Regions from separate parts of the Desulfitobacterium chlororespirans DSM 11544 genome, predicted to be linked through region 1. Evidence: a T-box and tRNA genes for the amino acid it is inferred to sense, from the RefSeq annotation. Region 1 holds a T-box; the other holds one or more tRNA genes.
The links. The T-box of region 1 lies ahead of thrS (threonine--tRNA ligase). A T-box ahead of a tRNA ligase gene usually reads a tRNA of that ligase, here a tRNA-Thr.
Positions count from the first base shown of each region.

Region 2: it has a tRNA-Thr gene. The T-box ahead of thrS (threonine--tRNA ligase) is inferred to sense a tRNA for this amino acid. The anticodon was not compared.

Region 1 is NZ_FRDN01000020.1:7,379-19,696, reverse strand. Features, by position in the region: gene xsc (sulfoacetaldehyde acetyltransferase) at 1-1,557, opposite strand, end outside; gene BUA14_RS24655 (diaminopimelate dehydrogenase) at 1,857-2,846, shown strand; gene BUA14_RS24650 (EamA family transporter) at 2,856-3,719, opposite strand; gene thrS (threonine--tRNA ligase) at 4,223-6,139, opposite strand; T-box leader at 6,211-6,436, opposite strand; gene ytxC (putative sporulation protein YtxC) at 6,483-7,358, opposite strand; gene BUA14_RS24630 (bacteriohemerythrin) at 7,612-8,019, opposite strand; gene speE (polyamine aminopropyltransferase) at 8,251-9,105, opposite strand; gene BUA14_RS24620 (aminotransferase class I/II-fold pyridoxal phosphate-dependent enzyme) at 9,108-10,559, opposite strand; gene BUA14_RS24615 (type II restriction enzyme) at 10,756-12,057, opposite strand; gene BUA14_RS24610 (DNA adenine methylase) at 12,050-12,318, opposite strand, start outside.
Region 2 is NZ_FRDN01000003.1:41,954-54,271, forward strand. Features, by position in the region: gene BUA14_RS00210 (RrF2 family transcriptional regulator) at 1-294, shown strand, start outside; gene BUA14_RS00215 (MFS transporter) at 321-1,526, shown strand; gene BUA14_RS00220 (hypothetical protein) at 1,536-2,204, opposite strand; gene BUA14_RS00225 (prohibitin family protein) at 2,387-3,223, opposite strand; tRNA gene BUA14_RS00230 (tRNA-Thr) at 3,457-3,532, opposite strand; gene BUA14_RS00235 ([Fe-Fe] hydrogenase large subunit C-terminal domain-containing protein) at 3,764-5,038, shown strand; gene BUA14_RS00240 (DsrE/DsrF/DrsH-like family protein) at 5,208-5,672, shown strand; tRNA gene BUA14_RS00245 (tRNA-Thr) at 5,871-5,945, opposite strand; gene BUA14_RS00250 (aminotransferase class V-fold PLP-dependent enzyme) at 6,511-7,869, opposite strand; gene BUA14_RS00255 (hypothetical protein) at 8,019-8,294, shown strand; gene BUA14_RS00260 (LysR family transcriptional regulator) at 8,659-9,588, shown strand; gene BUA14_RS00265 (LysR family transcriptional regulator) at 9,606-10,571, shown strand; gene BUA14_RS00270 (SLC13 family permease) at 10,749-12,233, shown strand.

The sequences.
Region 1 (12,318 bases):
TCGGATGCCCTCCGCACCCATAGCAATGGCTACCGGGGCGAAACTTTCAGGCGTCGGAATATCCACTCCCACAAAGCGGTTATTATAAAAATCAATTTGATTTTTCTTTTCTGCGCACCAGGCTCCATTACGGAAGACGATAGCGACGACAGGAAGATTATGTTCAACAGCCGTACTTACTTCGTGCAAACTCATTCCCCAGGCTCCATCACCAATGATTGCCACCACCGGGCTGTCCGGTTCAGCCAATTGTGCCCCCAAAGCGGCAGGATACGCGAATCCCGTATTGCCAAAAGTAAGAGCTGCAATATGTTTTCCTGCTCCCTTAAATTTCAGATAGCTGTTGGCTGTGGAGGAAACATTTCCGATATCGGTAGCTACGATGGCATTTTCCGGAAGGGCCTTTTGAATTTCGTAGAGTGCACGCCGAGGATTGATTGGATAACCATCAACCATTGCCAATTGTACGATTTCCTCTTCCCAGGCATTTTGTTGAGCTTTAATTTGTGTTAGGCGATCTTGCTCAACTTTCGGTTCCGCAATTCTTTCCTCTAAGCGTTTAAGAATTTCCTTAGCGGCCTCCTTGGCATCTGCGATCAGTCCAACTTCAACAGGATGAGTTCGGGCAATATGACGAGGATTGATGTCTACCTGAATAATTTTGGCACTTTCCGGGAAGTAATCAATATCGTATTGAGGAGTGGTTCCGAAAACGGAAAGTCGCGTTCCTAGGGCCAGAATCACATCGGCTTCAGCCACCAGATTCATGGCCGCTTTTGAACCCATATAGCCAATCGGCCCCACCCACAAAGGATGATCGTATGGGAAAGCGTCATTATGCAGATAGGTGCAGGCTACCGGTGCGGTTAATATTTCCGCAATCCTGGCCACAACATCCTTGGACTGAGTGTCTACAACTCCACGGCCGGAAATAACCACAGGTCTTTGAGCGGAAATCAAAAGCTCTGCTGCTTTGTCAATAGAAGCTAAATCCCCGCATCCCCGTTGATCCACCCGATATTGATGGGGTTCAAGAATTTGTTCACTAATTTCACCATAGAAATAATCACGGGGAATATCATAAAGAACCGGTCCTCGCTCTGCATAGGCAATGCGAAATGCCGTCCGCAAGCAATCGGCAGCACGTGACGGGTGTGGAACCCGAATGGTTTCTTTGGTTATTGCTTCAAAAATCTTTACCGTATCCGCTTCCTGAAAACCGTCCCAGCCCACTGTAGGCGTACCGGCCGACGGACAAATTACGACCATAGGGGTATGTGCTGAATTGGCTGCAGCTACGGATGTTACCATGTTGGTAATACCAGGACCGTTTTGCCCGATAATTACACCGGATCTGCCTGTCACACGGCAAAAGGCATCTTCCATATGTCCTGCTGATTGCTCATGGCGAACAGGAATGAAGCTAATTCCGGCAATAGGAAATAAGTCAAGTAAGTCCATGAACGCTGAGCCGACGATACCAGTAACGTGATCTATACCTTCTGCTACAAGGGTTTCACAAATCGCTTCACTGGGCGTCATTTTGACTTTCGGCATCTTATTTTCCCTCCTATAAATTTAGTAGTAAATCCACATCTGTTCTTTATGGTCCGGACGTCCGTACCAGTTGGATTTATTTATAGTATAAAGAATTATTTTCTGCCCGTCAATATGTGAAAGATATGTTTTTCATAAATAATTTATCGATTATTCTGTCAAAGCCAAAAGAAAAATCCTGCCCTAATGAGGACAGGATTTAAAACGCTATTGACTAATTTAATTTGGGGGCAAATAAATAAAACTATTTGTACGTCTGGAATACTACGGGTTAGAATAGATACAAGGGGGAATCGTATATGAATAAGATCAGAGTTGGTATCGTCGGTTACGGAAATCTTGGCAAAAGCGTGGAGCTGGGAATTCGCCAAAATGAAGATATGGAGCTTGTGGGGGTATTTACAAGACGGGATCCTTCATCCATCAAAACCATTACCCCAGAGGTTAACGTCTTCACCATGGATGAGGCCAAACAGATGACCGCCCAGGTTGATGTGATGGTGCTTTGCGGCGGAAGCATGTCGGATATGCCGGTCCAGGGTCCTGAATTTGCAAGTCTGTTCAATACCGTTGACGGCTATGACACCCATGCGAAGATTCCGGAGTATTTTGCCGCCATGAATAAAAAGGCTGCCGCGGCCCAAAAGATCTGCATTATTGCCAGCGGCTGGGACCCGGGGATGTTCTCGATCAACCGGCTCTATGCGGAAGCCATCCTGCCGGTCGGGGATACATACACCTTCTGGGGCAAAGGAATCAGCCAGGGGCATTCCGATGCGCTCAGAAGAATTAAAGGGGTAAAGGATGCTAAACAGTATACCATTCCCAAAGAGCAGGCTATTAACGCTGTGAGGAGAGGAGAAATGCCAGAACTTTCGACAAGGGAAAAACATTGGCGGGAGTGCTTTGTCGTCCTTGAAGAAGGAGCCGATAAAGAACGGATTGAGCAGGAGATCAAGACCATGCCCAATTATTTTGCGGATTATGACACGGAGGTACACTTCATTACAGAAGAAGAACTGAGCAAAGATCATCCCGGTCTTCCTCACGGCGGCTTAGTGATTCATCATGGCCGGACAGGTCTTGATGAAGAGCATCATCATGTCATTGAATATCGCTTGGCTTTGGATTCCAACCCTGATTTCACGGCCAATGTCCTCATTGCCTTTGCCAGAGCAGCCTACCGCTTAAATCACGAAGGGGTATCCGGTGCCAAAACAGTGGTGGATATTGCCCCGGCCTATCTTTCCGGCAAATCGGCTGAAGAGCTCAGAAAGTCCCTGATCTGATACTTATCTTTATAGCAGCATCGCCAAAGTGCCACCGACAATCAACACTAGCCCAAGGGCAGCTTTTTTCGCTAATTTCTCATGGAAGACCAGATAGGAAAAGGCAATCGTCACAAGGATGCTGAGTTTATCAATAGGGACGACAACACTGGCCGGCCCATCCTGAAGGGCCCTATAGTAACAGAGCCATGAGCCGCCGGTGGCCAGACCTGATAGTATAATAAAACCAAGCTCTTTTAAGGGTATCTCTTTAGAGGTACTCTTTTTTCTTGTCACAAAAACCACGAGCCAAGCCATAACCAACACGACTCCTGTGCGGATGGCGGTCCCAAGGTTTGACTCCACCCCCTCGATGCCGATTTTCCCGAGAATAGCTGTGAGACTGGCAAAGACTGCCGATAAGAGAGCATAAATAAGCCAGGCCTGATTGGCTTTGGGTTGACCCGCTTCTGTTGCTTTTTTCTGGATCATTAAGTATGTGCCTATCCCAATGCCGACAACCCCCACCGCCTTGCCGATGCTTATCCCTTCATTCAGTAAGATGAAGGCCAGAATGATGGTCAGAACCGTGCTGGATTTGTCGATGGGAACAACCTTGTTGATATCTCCCAGCTGCAGAGCCTTGAAGTAACACAGCCACGAGGCTCCGGTAGCCAGGCCGGACAAAATCAAAAACAGCAGTGTTTTCCCTGAGATGTCGCCGATCGTCGTATGTGACCCAACCATAAATACCATCAGCCAGGAAAACGCCAGCACAACGATCGTCCGAATGGCTGTGGCCATATTTGAATCGGCTTTTTTAATTCCACATTTCGCCAGAATGGCGGTAATCCCTGCGAAGAAGGCAGAGCCAAAGGCGTACATAATCCACATTATCTTTACCTCGGTTTGTATTCGTTTTGAGTATGAGCCAAAAGCAGGTTCTCCAGAATTTTGATTTTGGCGTTCACTCCATAAGCTGCGCGGAGCAATCTAATCGCTCAAGACCTCTGCTCCGTCGGGTTTCCGGCTAAATCGGCTCCTGCCTCATAGCCGGTTGGAAACGTCCTGTTTCCAACCCGACTCCGCTGCAGTCTTTCGCGAAGATTGCTTATCCGCTCGCTTAAATCCGTTCTCTGCCTTAAATCAAAATCCTTGGGCCCTTTTTGGGCTTGAGCGGCGCGATGTGGGATAAAGCTACCCAATCCGAGTATGCTTTTTCATCCTTTGCTGATGCCGCTCTGCAGCATGGCCGTCACTCTATTAATCTAACACTTCATGGATTCTTTTCCAATACCTATCCAATAAAACTAAAAGCCAGGCTATCAATTATGGCCATTGACAAAACAAACGGATTCAACCCACATGGGTCTGAATCCGTTTGCCTGAGTCTTATCTTATACTAATTGCTTCTTGCTGGCGATTTCTTCCTGGATGAGAGCAATGAACTCCGCTACAGAAAGTTTTTCACCGGCGTTACCCTGACCATAGCGACGTACAGCGACAGTATCTGTTTCCGCTTCCTGGTCACCGACCACGAGAGCGAAGGGAATCTTGTGGGTCTGGGCTTCCCGGATCTTGTAGCTGATCTTCTCGCGGCGTTCATCCACTTCAGCCCGGATGTCCAGGTCATTTAAGCGGCGGACGATGTCCTGAGCATAGTCCTCATGGCGTTCGCTGATGGGCAGAATCCGGACCTGAACAGGGGCCAGCCAGGTGGGGAAAGCGCCGGCATAATGCTCTGTGAGCAGAGCGATGAAGCGTTCAATGCTGCCGTACACCACCCGGTGAATCATAACCGGACGATGCTTTTGACCATCTTCACCGATATAGGTGAGGTCAAACTTCTCAGGCATTTGGAAATCCAGCTGAATGGTACCGCACTGCCAGGTTCTGCCCAAGCAGTCCCGGAGATGAAAGTCGATTTTCGGTCCGTAGAAGGCACCGTCTCCTGGGTTGATCTTATAGTTGACTCCCTTGGCTTCCAGGGCTTCCTGGAGGGCATTGGTAGCCATTTCCCACGTCTCATCGGCACCCATGGAGTTTTCGGGACGAGTGGAAAGCTCCACATGGTACTCAAAACCAAAGACCTTATAGAAACGATCCACCAGATCGATGACGCCGCTGATTTCAGCTTTGATTTGGGAGGGAAGCATAAAGATATGAGCATCATCCTGGGTGAAGTTGCGCACCCGCAAAAGTCCGTTTAAAGCACCAGATAACTCATGGCGATGGACTAAGCCCAGCTCTCCCATTCTCAAAGGAAGATCCCGATAGCTTCTCAGCTTTTGCTTATACATAATCATGCCGCCCGGGCAGTTCATGGGCTTGACAGCGAAGTCCTCATCGTCAATCTTGGTAGTATACATATTGTCTTTATAATGATCCCAGTGACCGGAGTTTTCCCACAGGTTGCGGCTGAGGATGATGGGGGTCTTGATTTCGTGATAACCTCTCTTGCGATGCTCCTGACGCCAGAAGTCTTCCAGTTGGTTGCGCAGAACCATGCCTTTTGGATGGAAGAAAGGAAAACCAGGTCCCTCATCGTGAAGACTGAACAGATCCAGTTCCACACCCAGCTTACGATGATCACGACGCTTGGCCTCTTCCAGCTTAAAGAGGTAGTCATCCAGATCTTCTTTTTTGGCCCAGACAGTTCCGTAGATCCGCTGGAGCATCTTATTCTTTTCACTGCCCCGCCAGTAAGCTCCGGCCAGGTTCATGAGTTTGAACGCTTTAACCACCCCTGTGGAAGGAATATGGGGACCGGCACAGAGATCGGTGAAGCCGCCTTGAGTGTACATGGAAATCACTTCATCCTCAGGCAAGTCTTCAATCAGCTCTACCTTATACTTTTCTCCTTCTGCAGAGAAATACTGCAATGCGTCGCTGCGGGAGATTTCTTTCCGTTCGTAGTGTTTGTTTTCTTTGACCAAACGACGCATCTCAGCTTCGATCTTCTCCAGATCCTCCGGTGTAAAAACATGCTCGGAATCAAAATCATAATAAAAGCCATTGTCAATCGCGGGGCCAATTCCTAAGATAGTTCCCGGGAAAAGGTTCCGTACCGCTTCTGCCATCAGGTGAGAGGTGGAGTGTCTTAAAATCTTTAAGCCTTCCTCAGAATCCGCCGTGATAATCTCCACCTCAGCATCCTGAGTTAAAGCATAGGACAGGTCCTTAAATTTTCCATTCACTTTCCCGGCCAGAGCAGCTTTAGCCAGACCTCTGGAGATAGAGGCTGCTAAGTCCATGAGACTCTTACCCGATTCGAGCTCCCGAATGGAGCCATCTTTTAAAGTAATCTTTACCATCACAGTCAACTCCTTATCCCTTAATTTTAATCCTTAAACTTTGCAAGAAAACTAAAAAAGCCCTCATCCCAATATGGGACGAGAACTTTATTCCCGTGGTTCCACCCAAGTTAAAGCACCCACCTGATGCTTTCCCTTTGCTCCCTTAACGCGGGCCAACGTCTGAGCTTACTTTGACTTCAGCTCAGCACTCTGGGGTGGTCTTCCTCTGCTTCTTTGTGAGAGATGCTTGCAGCCGGTGACATCTCCTCTCTAACACAAACCAAAACAAAGTACTTTCCCCATCATCGTTTTCATTTTATTATATCCACCCTTTTATCCTTTGTCAATTCTTCTCACTTTCTCAAATCTTCTCACAGATGGGACAGCTTTCAGTACAATAGCTGACACGGCCTTCAAAAACCTTGCAAATAGTCTGCAGAGTATCCTGATAGCCTTCATAACGAATATGCAGCACAATTTTTCGTGGAGCTACGGCAATTAAGGCGCTGACGAGAAGATCCTCATAGGTGAGTTCCTGAGAGGTATCCATGAAGGACAGATCATCCATATATTTTTTGGTGATTTTTTTGCCTTCTTCATTGTAAAGGTTGAACTTACCATGTTTGGTTATTCCTACATGCAAGGTATGAATGCGGGGTTTTTGAGAATCCACAAAACGCTTGAGCAGATTGATAAACTCCTCATATTCTGCTTCAATCACATGTTCATTTACCACATAATTGACGGCTTTATAGATCTCCTCTTTATAGTCTTTGGCACGGAATCGCAAAAAGCCTTCCATATCAAAGAACGGCTGAGCTTCTATACACTTGACGATTTGGTTGACCAAGGACGCTTTACGATGAATACGGTAATTTTTCCATTGCCGGGATTCTTGATTAAGGTATTGGAGAGACTTCTCAAAAACCTGAACGACTTCCTCCCGTTTCAGTTTATACTTGCTTTTAAGCAGCCAGCGGATATGATCCTTCTCCCAATGCTGCAAAATCGTTTCCGTAATAGCATTCGCTAAATAATAGCTATGAATCTTTTTTGTGGTCTCCCGATCCTCTTCGATCGCTTCAAGCTGGAACTCACAATCTATCAACCAGTGCTTGCCTTGTTGATATTCGTGAAGCACTACAGGAAGCTTTTCTTGCTCTTGGAGCTGCCTAAGGCGCTCATAGATGCTCTCTCGATAATATTGAGTTCCAACCTGAACGGAGTGTTGTTCCACCCTGGCATCCCCTCCATAGTAGAGTATATGAGCAAGGTTTGCTCATATTGCGGTTTACCTCGAAATTACTCAAGCTATTTCGCAAAACCATATATTCCCTACTATTGCCAGGTTGACTCTCCCTTATTCCCCAAACCAAGATAGGGCCGCCTATTTCTGCGCAGCAGCAAGCTATAGCCAGACATACAAAGGGAGTGCCGCCGACTCAGCTCCTTCAAAAAGCCGTTTGGCAACACTCCCTATTTTCCGTTGACTAGCGTGTTATCTGCATAAAACTCTTAATGCCAAAATCGCTCTTGAGAATATGGTCCAAGACCCACCCAAAGATGAACTCTAAAAGCTTGCGGGTATGTCCATCCTGATCCTGGTCGAGGGCCGAGAAGTCAATGGACTCCACCTCTTTGATAAAATCGTCATGGGCTACTTTTTGTTTAAAATAACCTGGGTACTTGATTTTAAGCATAAGCTCTTCTTCTGTTTGGAAATGGTGAACGGTATATTCTTTAAGCTCTGCAATGATTTGAATGATCTTATCGTACTTATCCGGCAGCAAGTAGTTTTCCAATAAATCATAGATCTGATTGCCGATTTCGAACAGATGCTGATGCTGTTCATCGATTTCTTCTACTCCGATCGAGTATTCGTCTTTCCACTTTAACATAACAATCACCTCTCTCTAAATCTCCGTTTTCAAGTGCCGACTTTAATATCCTCAGTCCTATTTTACAACACCAACCTCGCCCCGGCCAGTACCCTGAGCTAACATCGGCATCATCTGCCCTTACAAACTAATTTCCACCTTTAGGAATGGGGCAGGCTTTATGGATGTCAGATAATACAAAAACAAGGGTCAGCAGTTAACTTACCCTTGTCTTAAATCCTCATCAGAGAATCATTCCACCGCATCGGCCAGCTGCTCTTTGACATAATTGGGGAGAGCAAAGCAGCCTTTATGAATCTCTGTGTTATAATATTGAGTTTTAATCCTTAAGTCGTTCCAGGCCTGCTCGTCTATATCGGCCAAGGGGTCATACTTTTTCGAAGCAAAGCCAAAAAGCCAGTGTCCGGAAGGATAGGTGGGAATATGAGCTTGATAGACCCGGCAGACAGGAAAAAATTCCTTGATCCTTTGGTGGGCCCGGCCCATGTTCTGGGCATAGGTTTCATAATAAGGGCTCTCATGCTGATTGACCAGGATGCCATCATCCTTGAGGGCTTTATAACAGTTGCCATAAAACTCTTTTGTAAACAGACCTTCCCCTGGACCAAAGGGGTCCGTGGAGTCCACAATAATCAGATCATAGCTGTTCTCTTTCGTCCGTATAAATCTCAAGCCATCCTCAAAGAACAAGTGAACCCGCGGATCCTCCAGCTTGCAAGCCGTCTGGGGCAGATACTCTTTGCAGACATCCACCACCAGTTTATCGATTTCCACCATGTCAATGTTGACGATAGAGTCATAGCGGGTCAGTTCGCGGACAGTTCCTCCATCCCCGGCCCCGATGACCAAAACATCTTTAATCTGGGGGTTGGTTGCCATAGGAACATGAACAATCATATCGTGGTAGATAAATTCATCCTTTTGGGTTACCATCATCAAGCCATCCAGGGTAAAAAAGGTGCCAAACTCTTTGGATTCAAAGACATCGATCCTTTGAAACTCACTCTGTCCTGAGTAAAGCTGCCGATCCACCTTAATCGAAAAGCGGACGTTTTCCGTATGCTCTTCTGTATACCATAATTCCATAGCTATTCCTCCACGACTTTGATATTTTCAATGTCCATATCCTCTGTTCCGGTCAGGAAACAGCCCTTAGCCTTAGAATAAGCGATATAGTCAATAATATCCTCCGTGATCTTTTCCCCTGGAGCCAAGATCGGTATACCCGGAGGATAAGCCATAACGAATTCCCCGCTGACCTTACCTTTGCTTTCCTGGATGGGCAGTGAGCGCTGCTGGGCATAAAAAGCCTGCTGGGGTCCCATGACCACCACAGGATTGATATACTCATGATCAAACATCCCCGCTTTATCCCGCTGATAGCGCCGTTTAATCTCCGCCAAAGCCGAGACCAGACGCTCCAAGGCAAGGGCCCGATCTCCCACGGATATAATAGCCAGAATATTGCCGATATCGCCAAATTCGATCTGAATCCCATAGTCATCCCGCAGGATGTCATAGACCTCGATGCCGGCCAGTCCGATCTCCCGGGTGTGAATGGAGAGCTTGGTGCAGTCAAAGTCATAGACCGAGTCCCCGTTGTTCAGCTCTTTGCCAAAGGCATAATAGCCGCCCAGCTTATTGACTTCATCACGGCCATAATTCGCCAGATAGAGAGCCTTGTCAAAGATGCGCTGGCCGTTTAAGGCTAAGTTGCGCCGCGAAATGTCCAGGGAGGATAACAGCAGATAAGAAGCACTGGTGGTCTGGGTTAGATTAATCATATGCCGGACCCGTCCCACATTCAAGCGTTTGCCGATCAACAGAAAAGAGCTTTGGGTAAGGCTGCCCCCCGTTTTATGCATGCTGACCGCCGCCATATCCGCTCCGGCTGCCATAGCACTGATGGGCATATTTTCTCCAAAATAAAAATGGGTGCCATGAGCCTCGTCCACTAAAGCCAGCATATTGTGTTCATGGGCCAGCTCAGTGATGGTCTTTAAATCGGAACAAATCCCATAATAGGTTGGATTATTAACCAAAATAGCCTTAGCGTCCGGATTTTCCTTGATTGCTTTCCTGACATCAGCCACAGCCATTCCCAAGGGAATACCCAGTTCCTTATTGACACCGGGATTGACATACACCGGAATAGCCCCACTGATAATGAGAGCGTTAATGGCACTGCGATGAACGTTGCGGGGCATGATGATTTTTTCACCCTGTTTGCAGGCGCTCATGACCATAGCTTGTACCGCTGAAGTGGTTCCATTCACCATAAAAAAAGCATGATGAGCTCCAAAAGCTTCGGCAGCCAATTCTTCCCCTTCCTTGATCACCGAAACGGGATGGCCAAGGTTATCCAATGGTTTCATGGAGTTGACATCTACGGACAGGCATTTCTCACCCAGAAACTCCGTCAATTCAGGGTTCCCTCTCCCCTGTTTATGCCCAGGCACATCAAAAGGCACCACACGCATGGATTTATACTTGAGCAGCGCCTCATAGATAGGAGCCTTGCTTTGTCGTAGTGAAGTCATGATACCACCCCCTTTAGGTTATACAAGATATAATAATACAAAATTTAACTTAAAAAGTCGATAAAAAAAATAGTTTCATGCCATGCTAAGACGCTTCATAAGGTTACAGACTATAGAATGTGCAGGTTTCTCACTGGACATTCCGAACGGTAAACCAAAACCGGATGCTTACTTGTCAAGTATCACCCGGCTTAAATTAATGCTCTTCCCCGATCAGCCCCAGCATCCAGTTAAGCCAGCCGCTGACAGTCGATGACCTTCTCACAAACGTGCTCATACTCCCGATCTGATAAAGGCCGGATTGCTGCATGATACTCACTATCGTGTTTTGGTCCGGCAGAGAACCATTTTCCATATAAAGCTTAAAGGTTTCCCTGAAGATGCGATGCTGCAGTATGGCCTCGCAAAAGGCCAGCTGTCTTTGCTGATAACTCAGCTGCATGATGCGCTTGCCCCGGGAGCTTAATGAATAAACCAGCCTGCGTCCCTCTTCATAGCGTTTTTCAACTAAGCCCAAATATCTGGCGGCATCAGTATAGTAATTGGTTTGGCGGATATCAAACGCATATTCCTCTGTCACCTGCTCACGGCTAAGCTCCTGAGCGCTCAGCAATTCACAGATATTGATCACCCGCTCAAAGCTGTTGGCCTGAGGGAAAGGAATCTCCGGTTCCTGCACAAGCTGTGTCCGCTCAGCGACATCATGTAAAGCAGCTACCCCTATGGCTGTATCTTCAATAGAATAATTTTTATGTTTCACCAATACCAAGGAATTATAAGCATTAGGATCCTGGAATTCATATTCATACAAACTAAAAATACCATTTGAGTACACTAAAAATATGGGTCTGACTTTTTTCGTAACCCTGCCGTCCCAGACTCTGAAGGGATAATAGAGTTGACGGACCAGAAAATCTTCCGCCAGATCTCTTTTGGCTTCCAGCAGAGAAAGACTGTGCACACCCTCAAGAGCCGCATCAATTTCAATTTGAGAATTGCTTACGGCGACTTCTGTGGAATACTGCGTCCTTAAGTTGCGAATCGTAAAGTCAAATTGCCCCGACCCCATACGTCCTGACACAGTGGCATAAAGGGTCTCTTCCTCCAAAAAATCTGCCAGCATTCCCGAGGCCAGGGCACAGTTAACAGCGATGGCCTCACTGGGAATATGGCTGGTGCTGAGACTTTGCAGATTCGGCGGCAAAGACACGCGGGTCACCGAGGTATCCACGCTAGGAAAAGGCTGATAAGCCTCAAAGTGAGAGATGATATAGTCACCGCGGGATATTGGCAGTATCGCTAATCTATTCCTGGCAAATATCCGGGGCAAATTGATATTATGATCAAACTTGGCCATTAACCGCGGTTCACGGTACTCCTTGATCTGTGACGCAGCAATACAAAATTTCCCCTCGGCTTCGATCCGGGATAAGATATCATATTTCTCGAACAGGGATTCCCAGGCTTGATCGTTTTGGCTTTTAGGCTGTTCACTTATAATTCCTCACCACCACTTCGTCTATTTGCCCTCTCTTGGTTGCATTGGAATTGATAGCGCGTTTTGCTTTCACGATGGTTATCTGATAGGCCCCATATTGCTCCTTGATAAATTCCGTTGCCGAATTGGAAAGCATAAACTTGATTCCCCGCCGATCAAGTTCATCACAGCATTCCCGCAGCCTGATCTGCTCAGCCCGGTCGAATCCGCCTTTAGCATAGCCGGTAAAATTGGCTGTGCTGGAAACAGGATCATAGGGTG
Region 2 (12,318 bases), on a different contig from region 1:
GAATTAGCTGAAAAACAAAATGTTTCTCCTACCTACTTGTCAAAGATACTTAACAAGCTGGTTAAGGAAGGGATGATTTATTCTTCACCAGGAGTTAACGGCGGGTATTCCCTAGGTCCCCATTGGGAGGAGATCTCTTTTTTTGATATTATCCAAGCTATAGAAGGAAAAACTTCCTTATTTGACTGTTGCCTGAACTCGAACCCTGAATGCTCCATAAAAAAAGTCATGCTTGCAGCTGAGAAAAATATGGAAGAGGAATTAAGAAATAAAAAAATATCAGAGCTTGTCTAAGCTCTGGTGGAAGAGGGGTTATTTTTATGGCTATGACAATAAAACAGCCTATTCAAAAACAGTCTATTCAATATTCTAAGATCGGTGTGTTATCTCTGGCCCACATGCTCAATGATCTCTATAGCAACTTTTTGCCTCAGATGCTTCCCTTTCTCATTATTTTACATCCGGACTTTACGGCAACCCAGGCAGCCATCCTTGTATCTTCCTTTACCATCTCTTCTTCCTTGGTGCAACCTTTTATCGGCTATTATCTGGATCGCCGCGGTAAACGCTGGTTTGTTTATGTAGGAACTTTATGGATGGCTATCATGCTCAGCTTGACAGGGGTTGTTCATGAGAATTATATCCTTCTGGTTACCTTGGCCACTCTAGCCGGCCTTGGTACGGCAGCCTTTCATCCTCAGGCCTCCACCATGGTCAACATTCTAAGTGGAGACTATAAAGCGGTTTTACTTTCGGCATTTATCGCCTTTGGTAATTTTGGTTTTGCCCTCGGCCCCCTGCTCTTGGTGCCCTTATTCGAGGCCCATGGTTTGCAGGGAACTCTCTACATGGTGGTTCCCGGTGTGATGGTATCCTTGCTCCTCCTCTTTTTTTCTCCCCGGGTCAATGTATCTCCCTCAAACCCTCCTGAGTTTTCCGCTCTGATGGCATCCCTGAAAACTGCTGCGAGGGAACTGAGTACTATCGTCGGAGTCATCGCTGTACGTTCTTTAGCTTATACGGGAATGCTCACCATGCTTCCCCTGTATTTTAAATCCCAGAACCTATCCAATATTGCAGCCAGCCACCTGGTAACCATTATGCTGGCTGCCGGGGCAGTGGGGGGAATTATCGGCGGTTTTATCTCCGATAGATTCGGACGGAAACCGTTGATCGTGGGGTCCCTTCTTCTGGCTACACCTTTGTTCTTTGCTTTCCTCTACACAGAGGGAACCTTGAGCACTGTCTTTCTCGCTTTAGCCGGGGCTTCTCTGCTCTCAAGCTTTTCTGTGACTGTGGTCGCAGCTCAGGAGGTTATTCCCCATAATAAAGCCATGGCAGCAGGTTTAACTTTGGGCTTCGCCGGAGGAGTCGGGGGCCTTGCAGTGGTTCTGATTGGCCGCATCGCCGATCTCTGGGGGCTTCAGATGGCTATTTCTGCTCTCTTTGTCCTGCCTCTCGTCGCCGGTCTGCTGGCGCTGTTTATGAAAAGCCGTCCTGCGGCACGGGTGCAGCGAGGTGCTTAGGCCTTAATTTTAAAAATAGGATCGGCGCTGGGTATTACCTTTTTGTCTCTCCAGTGATTTCACGTAAACCCATTTTTGGAGTCCGCCTGCTGACGAAATGGCAAGTTCAGCCAACTCATCTGCCTTTTTATAATCTTTTTCTCTGTAGGCTGCTTCTGCTTCCAGTGCATAGTGCAAGTACTTATGCTTAATCCGGGCTTTATAAGCTTCAAATTCCTCAAGATTCCCCTGGAGCAGAGCAATTAAAGCCAGATTATGATAGCGGATATTGCTGTTTCTAATCTCTTGAACGGTTGCTTCGGCTTCTCTCAAGAGATTTTTTTCTATTTGCACTGTGGCTGTCAGAGCGATCTTAGCTTGCTTGTACAAAGAACTGAGCCTCTCCAGCTGGATCTCCGCTTCTTGATAATCTTTCTTCACTAAAGAAAGCAACAAGGCGTAATAAGGATGGTCGCTCTTCCGCTGAACATATCTATCCACTAAATTTATATTCTTCGTATAAGCAGCAACGTAGAGATAGAAAGTCACACCGCAAATTGCCAGAATCACATAGAGATAAAGCAATAGCTGTATTACATCGATGTCTAACCCTACATAGTTTTTCAGGATAGCTATGACGATTCCGAGAACTACTCCCAGTAAAATAACTGTTGAATAGTGTCTCACCTTTTTATTCATTATACTAAACTCACTTTCAGTTAATTTTCGGGAGGCTGGCTCAAGTATGCCTATAAAGGCTCTTGCCAAGATCCTTCCATCATAGTAAAGCAACGAGTCACCAAGTATATTAAGTTATAAGTACAGCGAAAGCCACCTGTCACAGGTGGCTTTCTGCGTAAAAAGACCTTTGACTAAGATCTTTACTGACCGCTATTGACATCGATAAAAGGGACTGCACCACCGGTAACATTGGGAAGTTTACCATCCCATTTTTCAATCGCTTTAATCTTAGCTTCAATTTCCCTTAGTTGTACAAGTTCAGAAGTAACTTCTTGCTTTTGAAGCCGCAGAGATTCCGCTTCAGCTTTTGCTTGCTCTACTTTTTGCTTGGCCTCGATTTCAATTCTTTGCAGATCAAGATTAGCCTTTAAAGCCTGCTGCTCAGCGATTTGCTTTTGTTCAATCGCATTGTTGAACTCCTGACTAAATTTGAATTCAGTGATATTTATTTCGTCCAGAACCATATAATAAGTCGCTAATTTTGAAGCAAGAGTCTCTTTGATCTTGGCACTAACTTCTGAACGCTTGGAGATCAACTCTTCAGCCGTATATTGAGCCGTTATTGCTTTCACCGCTTCACCGATAGCCGGATCAACAATTCGTTCTCCATAAGATAATCCGACATTCTGATAAAGCTTATTCACTTGAATAGGGTCAAGATGAAAGTTAACCGCAACGGTAGTCGTAACGATTTGTAAGTCTTTTGAAGCGGCCGTTTGCTCAGATTGAGATTTCTGGACCCTTACCTCCATAGGGACAACGCTTTGAACAAAGGGAATTTTGAAATGCAGCCCTTCCGTTAAGACGATGGGACGGACAGCCCCTAATTGCAGAACAATACCTCTTTGGCCCGCATTCACGATGACAAAGGCATCCAGTGCCAAGATAACAAGAAGTACAATCACAAGCCCAAAGGTAATGAAGCTTTTGTTCATTTTCATTTTGGGTACCATATTGACAACTTTTTCAGAATCCAATTCATGTCCTCCCTTTTAATTTTAATTGTGAAGCAGATGCTTCCTCTTAACTATACCTTATAGTTATAAGAAAAATCTATATTTACTTGCTCAAGAAAAGGATAATTACAACAAAAAACCACTCAAGAAAAGGATAATTACAACAAAAAACCACTCCCTAAAACAAATGAGTCAGCCTGTATCAAGCGGAATTCATAGGTTTCAGGAAATGATCTTCATTCTTAAAATAAAAATGGAGCCGATGGCAGGACTCGAACCTGTAACCTGCTGATTACAAATCAGCTGCTCTACCAATTGAGCTACATCGGCTTGTCTAGCGACAGAACTTATAATAGCATAAGGCTAAAAGTTTTTCAACACCAAAATCGATAAAATTTTATTACCATTTCTTGTTTTCAGCTGCTTATTAAACCTCCCTTGGTATAACCCATCTTTCACCTCAAGTTTACATCTGTGAAGTTTTTGCCTAAAGAAAAATCTCAGATGATTTCCTAAAGCAGGTTAGGGGCATACTAATTTTGATTAAAGGGAGGGCACATGATGAGCAATCTAACCTATGAAGAAATATTCGGCCGTTTGGTCAAAGCATCTTATCAGGGAAAGCTTCAAGAGGAGATCGAATCTCTGGAATCCTCCGGCGATGATCACACCAGGCAGTATGTCCAGTATGCTCTAGGCAAGGGGGATCCGGATAGAGTCGTCTTTCAGGTTAAGTCCTGCAATAAGAGCTGCTCAGAAGAGGACCATAGTTGCGAAGCCTCCTGCCTCTTCAATGCAGTAGTCCGGGATATGGAAGGGAATGTGGTCATCCAAGACCGGAACTGCACTCACTGCGGAGAATGTATCGAGACCTGCTCTTTAGACAGCTTAGTAGATAAAAAAGAATTCATCCCTCTGGTGGAAATTCTCCAGTCCAAGGAGATCCCCGTCTTTGCCATGGTAGCTCCGGCGATTATCGGACAATTTGGAGGTGATGTGACCATGGGCCAGCTTCGAGCCGCACTGAAACATCTCGGCTTTTATGGAATGATTGAAGTGGCACTTTTTGCCGATGTGCTGAGCTTAAAAGAGGCCCTGGAATTTGACAAGCATGTTCAAACAGATAAGGACTTTGTCCTCACCAGCTGTTGCTGCCCCATCTGGGTGGGGATGGTAAAGAGGGTCTATGATACCCTGGTTCCCCATATCTCCCCCTCGGTATCCCCTATGGTAGCTTGTGGGAGGGGAATTAAACGCCTGCATCCCGACGCCAAAACGGTCTTTATCGGTCCATGTATTGCTAAAAAAGCTGAAGCCAAGGAACCGGATATCCGGGATGCGGTAGATGCAGTGCTGACTTTTCACGAACTCAAGCAGATCTTTGAGGCCACGGATATTGAGCCCTCGAAGATGGAGGATATACCTAGTGAGCACTCTTCTACCAGCGGTAGAATCTATGCCCGCACCGGCGGGGTCTCAAAATCTATCTCCGATACCTTAAACCGTATCCGTCCAGACAAGCCGGTAAAGATAAAATCCATTCAAGCTAATGGCGTTAAAGAGTGCAAGGCCCTCCTCAATGATATTATGAATAACGAAATTAAAGCCAATTTCTACGAAGGCATGGGCTGCCCCGGAGGCTGTGTAGGGGGACCCAAGGCTATAGTAGATGTAGATAGGGGTACTGAGTTCGTAAACAAATATGGTGCAGAAGCAGACGCCCTTACACCCGCAGATAATCAGCATGTATTGGAGCTGCTTAAGCAGTTGGGCATCGATAGCGTGGAAGAGCTTCTGGGAGGAGAGTCTGCAGCAATTTTCCAACGGGACTTTTAAAATAAATTTATGGATGGAGGCTGATACCATGGATACACAACAGCAAGCGATAGCTAAACAGGCCTCGGTAATTGAGCTAAAACCTAATACAATAAACCTAAGCCCGGAAAAGGATATAGGCCTGGAGAAGGACATAAATCCGGGAAAGGAAACCACAAGAAACAAGAAGATGACTCTGCTCATATTCAGCGGCGAGTACGATAAGGCCCTGGCCGGCTTGATTCTGGCTAACTCAGGGCGGGAAATGGGCATGGATGTGACTATGTTCTTTGCCTTTTGGGGGCTTTGCCTAGTACGGGATCCCGAGAAAATGACCTTGGAAGATAAATCTCTCTATGAACAGATGTTCGGAATGGTTACTCCTAAGGGAATCGAGGATTTGCCTCTTTCCCGTATGAACATGGCCGGCTTGGGAAAAGCCATGCTCAAAGAGATGATGGAAGATGATGATACGCCTCCCCTTACCGCCTTTCTCGATGGAGCAAGAAAAAAGGGGGTAAAATTCTACGGTTGTAAGCTCTCGGTGGATGTGATGGGTTTTAAAAAAGAGGAATTACTGCCGGAAGTGCAGATTATGACCGCTGCGGATTTTCTTCAAGAGGCCATGGAATCTCAGATACAGTTGTTTATATAAAATATCTTCAGCTTAAACAAAGGCTACTGACTTTACAATGTCAGCAGCCTCCTGCATGCTCTGGGATCATCACAGGGTGAAAAAATCGTTGCAACAAAACGTAAAAAAGACCGGTTGCAACGCGGTGCAACGGAAGCACCTTTTTCAAGCTCCACAGAAAAAAGAAATCCCGCAATCTCTTGCAGGATAAGGTTTCACTGGAGCCGATGGTCGGAATCGAACCGACGACCTGCTCATTACGAGTGAGCTGCTCTACCTCTGAGCCACATCGGCACTTTTAACGAATGTAATTCTACCTGATTTCCTTCTCGAAGTCAACAGGAATAGCTTGTTTCTGTTGCTGTTCCTTAAGTTACTTTAAGTTACTTATTCTCAATTATGCCCATTAGAATTGAATTAATTGAGAAAATTCGTATATTTTAGTGTCTATATTTGTTGAAAACATTGACTTTACGCATGTCCCGTGTTACTTTTTTGTAAGAGTCAGGAAAATAAAGCAATCAAGTTCATAAAAAATGCGGTCGCTTTATCTTCTAGACTTGCGCAATGAAGAATCCCCAGACGTGGGGATTCTTTTCATTTTCACGAGAGCATGGAAGACCTCGCTGAACGAAGAAATGCTCCGGGAATCTTACAGACTCAGATCTCGATTTGAGCTACTAAATAGGCCTAAAAAAATAAGACCCTGCCAGTTATGACAGGGGAAGAAAAAATATATCTTCAAAGGAGGCTAAAAGGAAAAGGTATGGTTATATAATAACCAATAAAAGTGAGCAATGTGTTGCGAGAGTGTGAACGATTTGTGAAAACTTATAGAAAGTTATTGAAGATATATCAATTAATTTCCTATTTTCAAGGACCGAAAAAACCTGAGGTGTGAGCTGGCAATTCTCCCTAGGACATCAAGAAAAATGTCGATTTCCTCCTTGGTGTTGTAAAGTGCTAAACTTACTCTGACCATTCCAGGATGGGGTAAGGAAGGATTAGCTATATGGTGTTCCATCTCCTGCCTGGAGATATGCAAAAGCCGCTGTACATATGGCTGAGCACAGAAACAGCCATTGCGTACGGAAATTCCCCCTTCCTTGGCCAAGTACTCGGCTACATCTTCGTGAAACAGGCCTTCCACATTGAAGGAGATTACTCCGATTCTCTGGGAAAGCTGCTGCTGATTAAGAGGTATTCCACCGTAAAAGGTTATGCCCTCCATCCAACGCAATCGCTCATAAGCATATCCTAATAAGCCTTCTTCGTGCTGCAGCACCTTTTTCATACCTATTGCACTCAGGGTTCGTATGGCAGCGACAAGGGCCACTACCCCCATAAGGTTAGGAGTCCCTGCCTCCTCTTTAGCTGGAGCATCATACCAAAGTACACGATCCGGTGTTACCATCTGAGCTGTCCCCCCGCCCTGATAATCCGGGGCTCCCTGGTCAAAAAAAGCACGAGGACCAATTAATACTCCGGTGCCAAAAGGTGCATACATTTTATGAGCTGAGAAGGCTAAAAAATCGATATGCTCTATGGAATGGGATGGGCGCATATCCACAGAGGCATGGGGAACCAGTTGTGCGCCATCCACACAAATTCTCGCCCCATACCGGTGGGAAAGCTCGGCAATCTTATGAATCGGGTTCCGATGGCCAGTAACGTTGGAAGCTCCTGTAACCGTCACAAGCTTGACTGCGCCCTGGTAGTGCTCCAGCTTGGCCCTGAGGTCATCCATGCGCAGGCGCCCCTGCTCATCAATCTCTATGTAGTCCAAGTGGAATTTTTCGCGCCACGGAAGAAGGTTGGAATGATGCTCCATCCATGTGGTCAGAATAACCTCTTTTTTGTTTTTATTCTGGAAACGATTGGCCAATTTATTAAGTGCCTCTGTAGTATTCTTTACAAAAATGACCACATCTGTCCGAGGGTCCCCTCCAACAAACCTAAGGACCTCAGTCCTGGCCTGTTCATAGATTTGAGAAGAGACAACGGATTTATAGCCCGCTCCCCGATGAACGGAGCCATATAAAGGGGCAAAACGATTGATCTCCTCCAATACAGAGAGAAACGGCGGGGTCGTAGCCCCATTATCAAAATTTATCCCCGGGACTGAACCTCCTGCAGCTAGAGGAACCTGGGTATCTAATCCAAGGAAAAGATGACCGTAGCTGGTCGGTTGTGTCCATGGAAAAAAGCGAAAATTCATCCTTCGACCTCCTATATCAGTGATTCTATTGCTGCGTTTCTATCACTTTGCATTATATGAGGGAGGCAATAATGTGGTCATTGTCCATTCCTGAGAAGGATAATTATTTGATTATATCGAATTATGTCACAGAAGAGAGGTGAGTTTTTTTGCAATCTCAAAAAAGAGAAGACATGATGATTTTCGGTTTCTTTGGTATCGCATTCGTTTGTTTTAATATCATCCTCCCTGTCCAAAGTGATCGCTTTGCCAATAGCATGGAACTTACCTATGTGGTTAGCGCTTTTCTGTCCATAACCATCGCTTTCGTATTTAGCCGAATTGTCCAATGGAATAAGACCAAAAAGCAGAAAGCTATTGAGGAACAACAAGCTGCAGAAAAAGGAATGCACCCGAAACAAAAGTTAAAAAAGAAGAAAACCTGAGCGTTTTTATGTTCTTGCCTGATTTGCGGTACTATTTTCCTATCTATGAACAAATTGTTCCTTGATATTCGACACATTCCATGGTATTTTGTCATAGTCAGGAAAAATGCCGCGTTTGCCTGACGTTGCGTAATAAATTTCTGGACGCAGGAATTTATAACCAGTCTACTTCGTTACCCAAACGAAAAGGGAGTGCCTCTGAACTACTTTTAATGTAGCTAAGAGCGCTCCCTTTCTCGTTTTTCTTCCTAATTCTTTAGAATCAGTGAAGGTCTTTTTAACAACTTAATCTTGTACCCATTTTACCTTTACATAGGATAAAATAGTAATATACCAAAAATTATTGATCATTATCGAGGTTCTTATGCGTTTAGAACAATTACAACATATTATTGAAGTTTACAATAAAAAATCAATCTCAGAGGCGGCTAGAACCTTTCTGATGAGTCAGCCGCAGCTTAGTCATTCCATTAAACAGCTTGAGATTGAATTGGGCTATAAGATCTTTCGCCGCAGCAATACCAACCTTATCCCTACAAGCCAGGGTAAAGAAGTCTTGGCTTTGGCTCAGGAGTTGATCAACTATGTCGAAGAAGTCAAAACTCATGCCAGAGGAACTTCTGTTTTATATGGAAATGTAAGTTTAGCTCTCGGCCCGGCTGTTTTTAATGCCTTTGCCTCTCCCCTGATGACTTATGTACATCAAAACTATCCCAATGTAAATCTTGCGATTACCGAAGACAGCGCCAAAGACGTCATCCGTAAGGTAGAAGAAGGCAACAGTATGCTGGGTATCACAGGCTGGCCTAAGGGACAGGAGCATACCCAACTTAAGCTTTTAGATAGTAAAAACATTGCTTATGAAAAAGTCCTGGACACCGCCTTTAATGTGATCGTTGGCAATAAGCACCCTTTAGCACAAAAAAAACGAGTGACCTTATCTGATCTGCAGAAAGTGACGTTTGTCGATTATTATGGGATAAATGAAACTTTTCTGCGAATGTCCGGCATCGCCCCCAAAAACGATCAATCCCTTTTCGTCTATGACCGGGAAATGCTGAAGTTTATTCTCTCTAAGAATAGAGGAGTGGTCATCTTTCCCTCGGTTTTTGCCCACAATGATATCTATTTTAAACAGGGCCTGCTTCAATTACGGCCCATCGACGATATCCCTGACAATATTAACGCATCTATGTACCTTATCTATTTTAAGAATGAACCCTTATCGTTTTTATTAGAGCAATTCATTAAAGTGGTTAAAGAAATTATTCAAAAATCCAGCCAGCAATATTAAACCATCGGGAGGCTTCCATGCGCTTAGAACAGTTTATGCAAATTATTAAAATTGAAGAGCATCAATCCTTTTCAAAGGCCGCAAAAGATCTGTTCATCAGCCAACCCTCTTTTAGCATCTCCATTAATAATTTTGAAGAGGAACTTGGGTTTAAACTATTTGAACGCAATAATAAAAGAGTTGTGCCCACTGAACAGGGAAAGAAAATCCTCTCCCTGGCTAAAAAAATCCTAGACGTTGAAGAGAAGATTAAAGGGATTATGGGCGGCAATGACGTCTTAATCCGCAATCTTCAGGTCGCTGTCCCTGCTGCCTGTGCTAATGCTATTTTTTCACAAATCCTGATTGATTTCCGGGAACTTTACCCCAGTGTCAATCTGCATGTTCAAGAAGCCCGCTTCTATGAAATTATCGACATGATGGAAAAAGGAGTCTACTCCCTCGGGGTGATAGCCAGCCCCAAAAACCAGGAGCAAGAACTCTTAAAAAAGCTTACAGGCAAAGGTATTGCCTGTGAGATGATTCCAGGAAAAGACAACTTAAATATGAATCTTTTTATTAGCAGCCGTAATTCTTTAGCCTATCAAGAATCAGTCAGCATAACGGACCTTCAAAATCTTATCACCATTTCCTACAAAGAGAACTTTACCTTTGCCTTAAAAGAAATGGACGATATCAACAAACACGTATTTACTTTATCCAGCTACTTTTCTCCTTCAAATAAAGAAATCATTGTTCAAGATATTGAACTTGTTAAAATGCTCATCAGTGAAAATTTAGGATACGCTATTTTCCCGAACATCTTTTCCATAAATAATTTATATGTAAAAAAAGGCCTTATAAAAGCACTCCCCATTAGGGAGTTCAATGATCTCTACAATCATTGCATTCTTTACTCCAGTAAAGAGCCTCTCTCTCTTATTGAAAAAAAGTTGTTAATTCTTGTACGACAATCCCTTAAAAACACCATTATAAATCAGTAAATTATTTCGCTTAAGCTCTAAAACTCCAACATTCCGTACGAACACAAGGTTATTTGCCTTGTGTTTATTTTATTTTTCACATGCTCTTCATAATAAAACCTATATTATACAAACCTATAGCTCCACCCTAAAATAGAAAGCAATCACAATCACATATTAACATAGGAGGTTAACACTATGGCTGTTAAACACATTGAAGAGTCCTCATCGCCACAGGTCACCCCCCAACCCGGAATGGACAAAGAACTTATCAAGGTCTTATTCTTTTTTGTGATTGCAGGTTTAGGATGGATTCTACCGGCACCGGCTCCTATTACCCCTATTGGTATGAAAGTATTTTTCGTATTCATCGCAACAGTATATGGCTGGACTATATCTGAAAAAGTTTGGCCGAGCTTATTTGCCTGCTTAGCGTTCCCTCTTACAGGGGTAGCAACTATGAAAGAATTTGTTGCCATGGGCTGGGGCAGCGATGTTTTTTATTTCATGGTGCTTGCCTTTATACTCGTTAAGTTCTTGGAAGAAGCTGGTGTAAGCCAATTCCTGGCCTCTTGGCTCATGAGCCGCAAAGCTCTCCAAGGGCATCCCTGGCGCCTGATTTTTATGGTCTTGTTCACAGCTTATCTTGTTTGCAGCTTAGTTAATATCTTTATCGGTATGCTCTTAGTATGGCAAATCGTCTATACCATGACCGATACCATTAAGCAAAAACCTTTTGATAAATTCCCTACTCTAATGGTTTTCGGGATTGCTATGATGGGAGGACTGAGCCTCTGTGCCATGCCTTGGGGCGGTAATGCTATCGTGAACCTCGGGGTATATGCCAACCTTATGGGTGAGCCAGGAAACATGATACGTTATATGGCTTTTAGCTTGCCTGTAGGGGTAATCTCCATATTTGCCTACCTTCTTCTCTGCAAATATGTTTTTAGGCTTGATATCACATCCTTAAAGAAATTAACCAATGACTTAATTAACCCCGAGGATTTAAACGTAACCCCCATCAAAAAAATCGCTCTGGTTTCTTTAGGAGCTTTCATTGTTCTATTGCTGTTACCAAGTGTCTTGCCAAAGGGAAATGCTTTTGCTAATCTGCTGAACCATATGGGCGTAGTGGGCGTTATTGTACTGGTCTTTGGCGTACTCTCCCTGATAAAAAGTAACGACCAAAATATTTTTAACTTCGCAGCGCTGGCGACTAAAGGCGTACCTTGGAACATGGTGGCCATGGTTCTTGTCATCTTAGCCATCGGCGGCTGTCTAATGAACCCCAAAACAGGTGTCAATGAATTCCTCCAGCTCAACGTGGCTCCCATACTTACCAGTTTATCCCCACTCATGTTCGTTGTGGTTATTACTCTTATTACCGTTTTCCTCACCAACTTCATGATTAACATGGTTGTGGTTGCCCTTTTCTTACCTGTGGTCATCAGTATGTCCACTACTTTAGGCATCAATCCCGAACAGGTTTCTTACTTAGTCATGGTCGCCAGCAGCATTGCCATCTTAACTCCGGCTGCCTCTGCCGCGTCCGCTATCTTGTTCCCCAATACCAAATGGATTCGCCCTAAAGATGTCTACCAATATGGATTCCCCACAGTCATCGCGATTACTGCTATAGCCATTTCCTGGAGCTACGTATCAGGCTTGTTTTTGTACTGATTTTACACTTAAGAGGCTTTGAAGCTCTCTTTTTCGGACTTCTCTTCATAAGCCTTAGCTATGGTTTAAGGTGCTATGAAGTTGA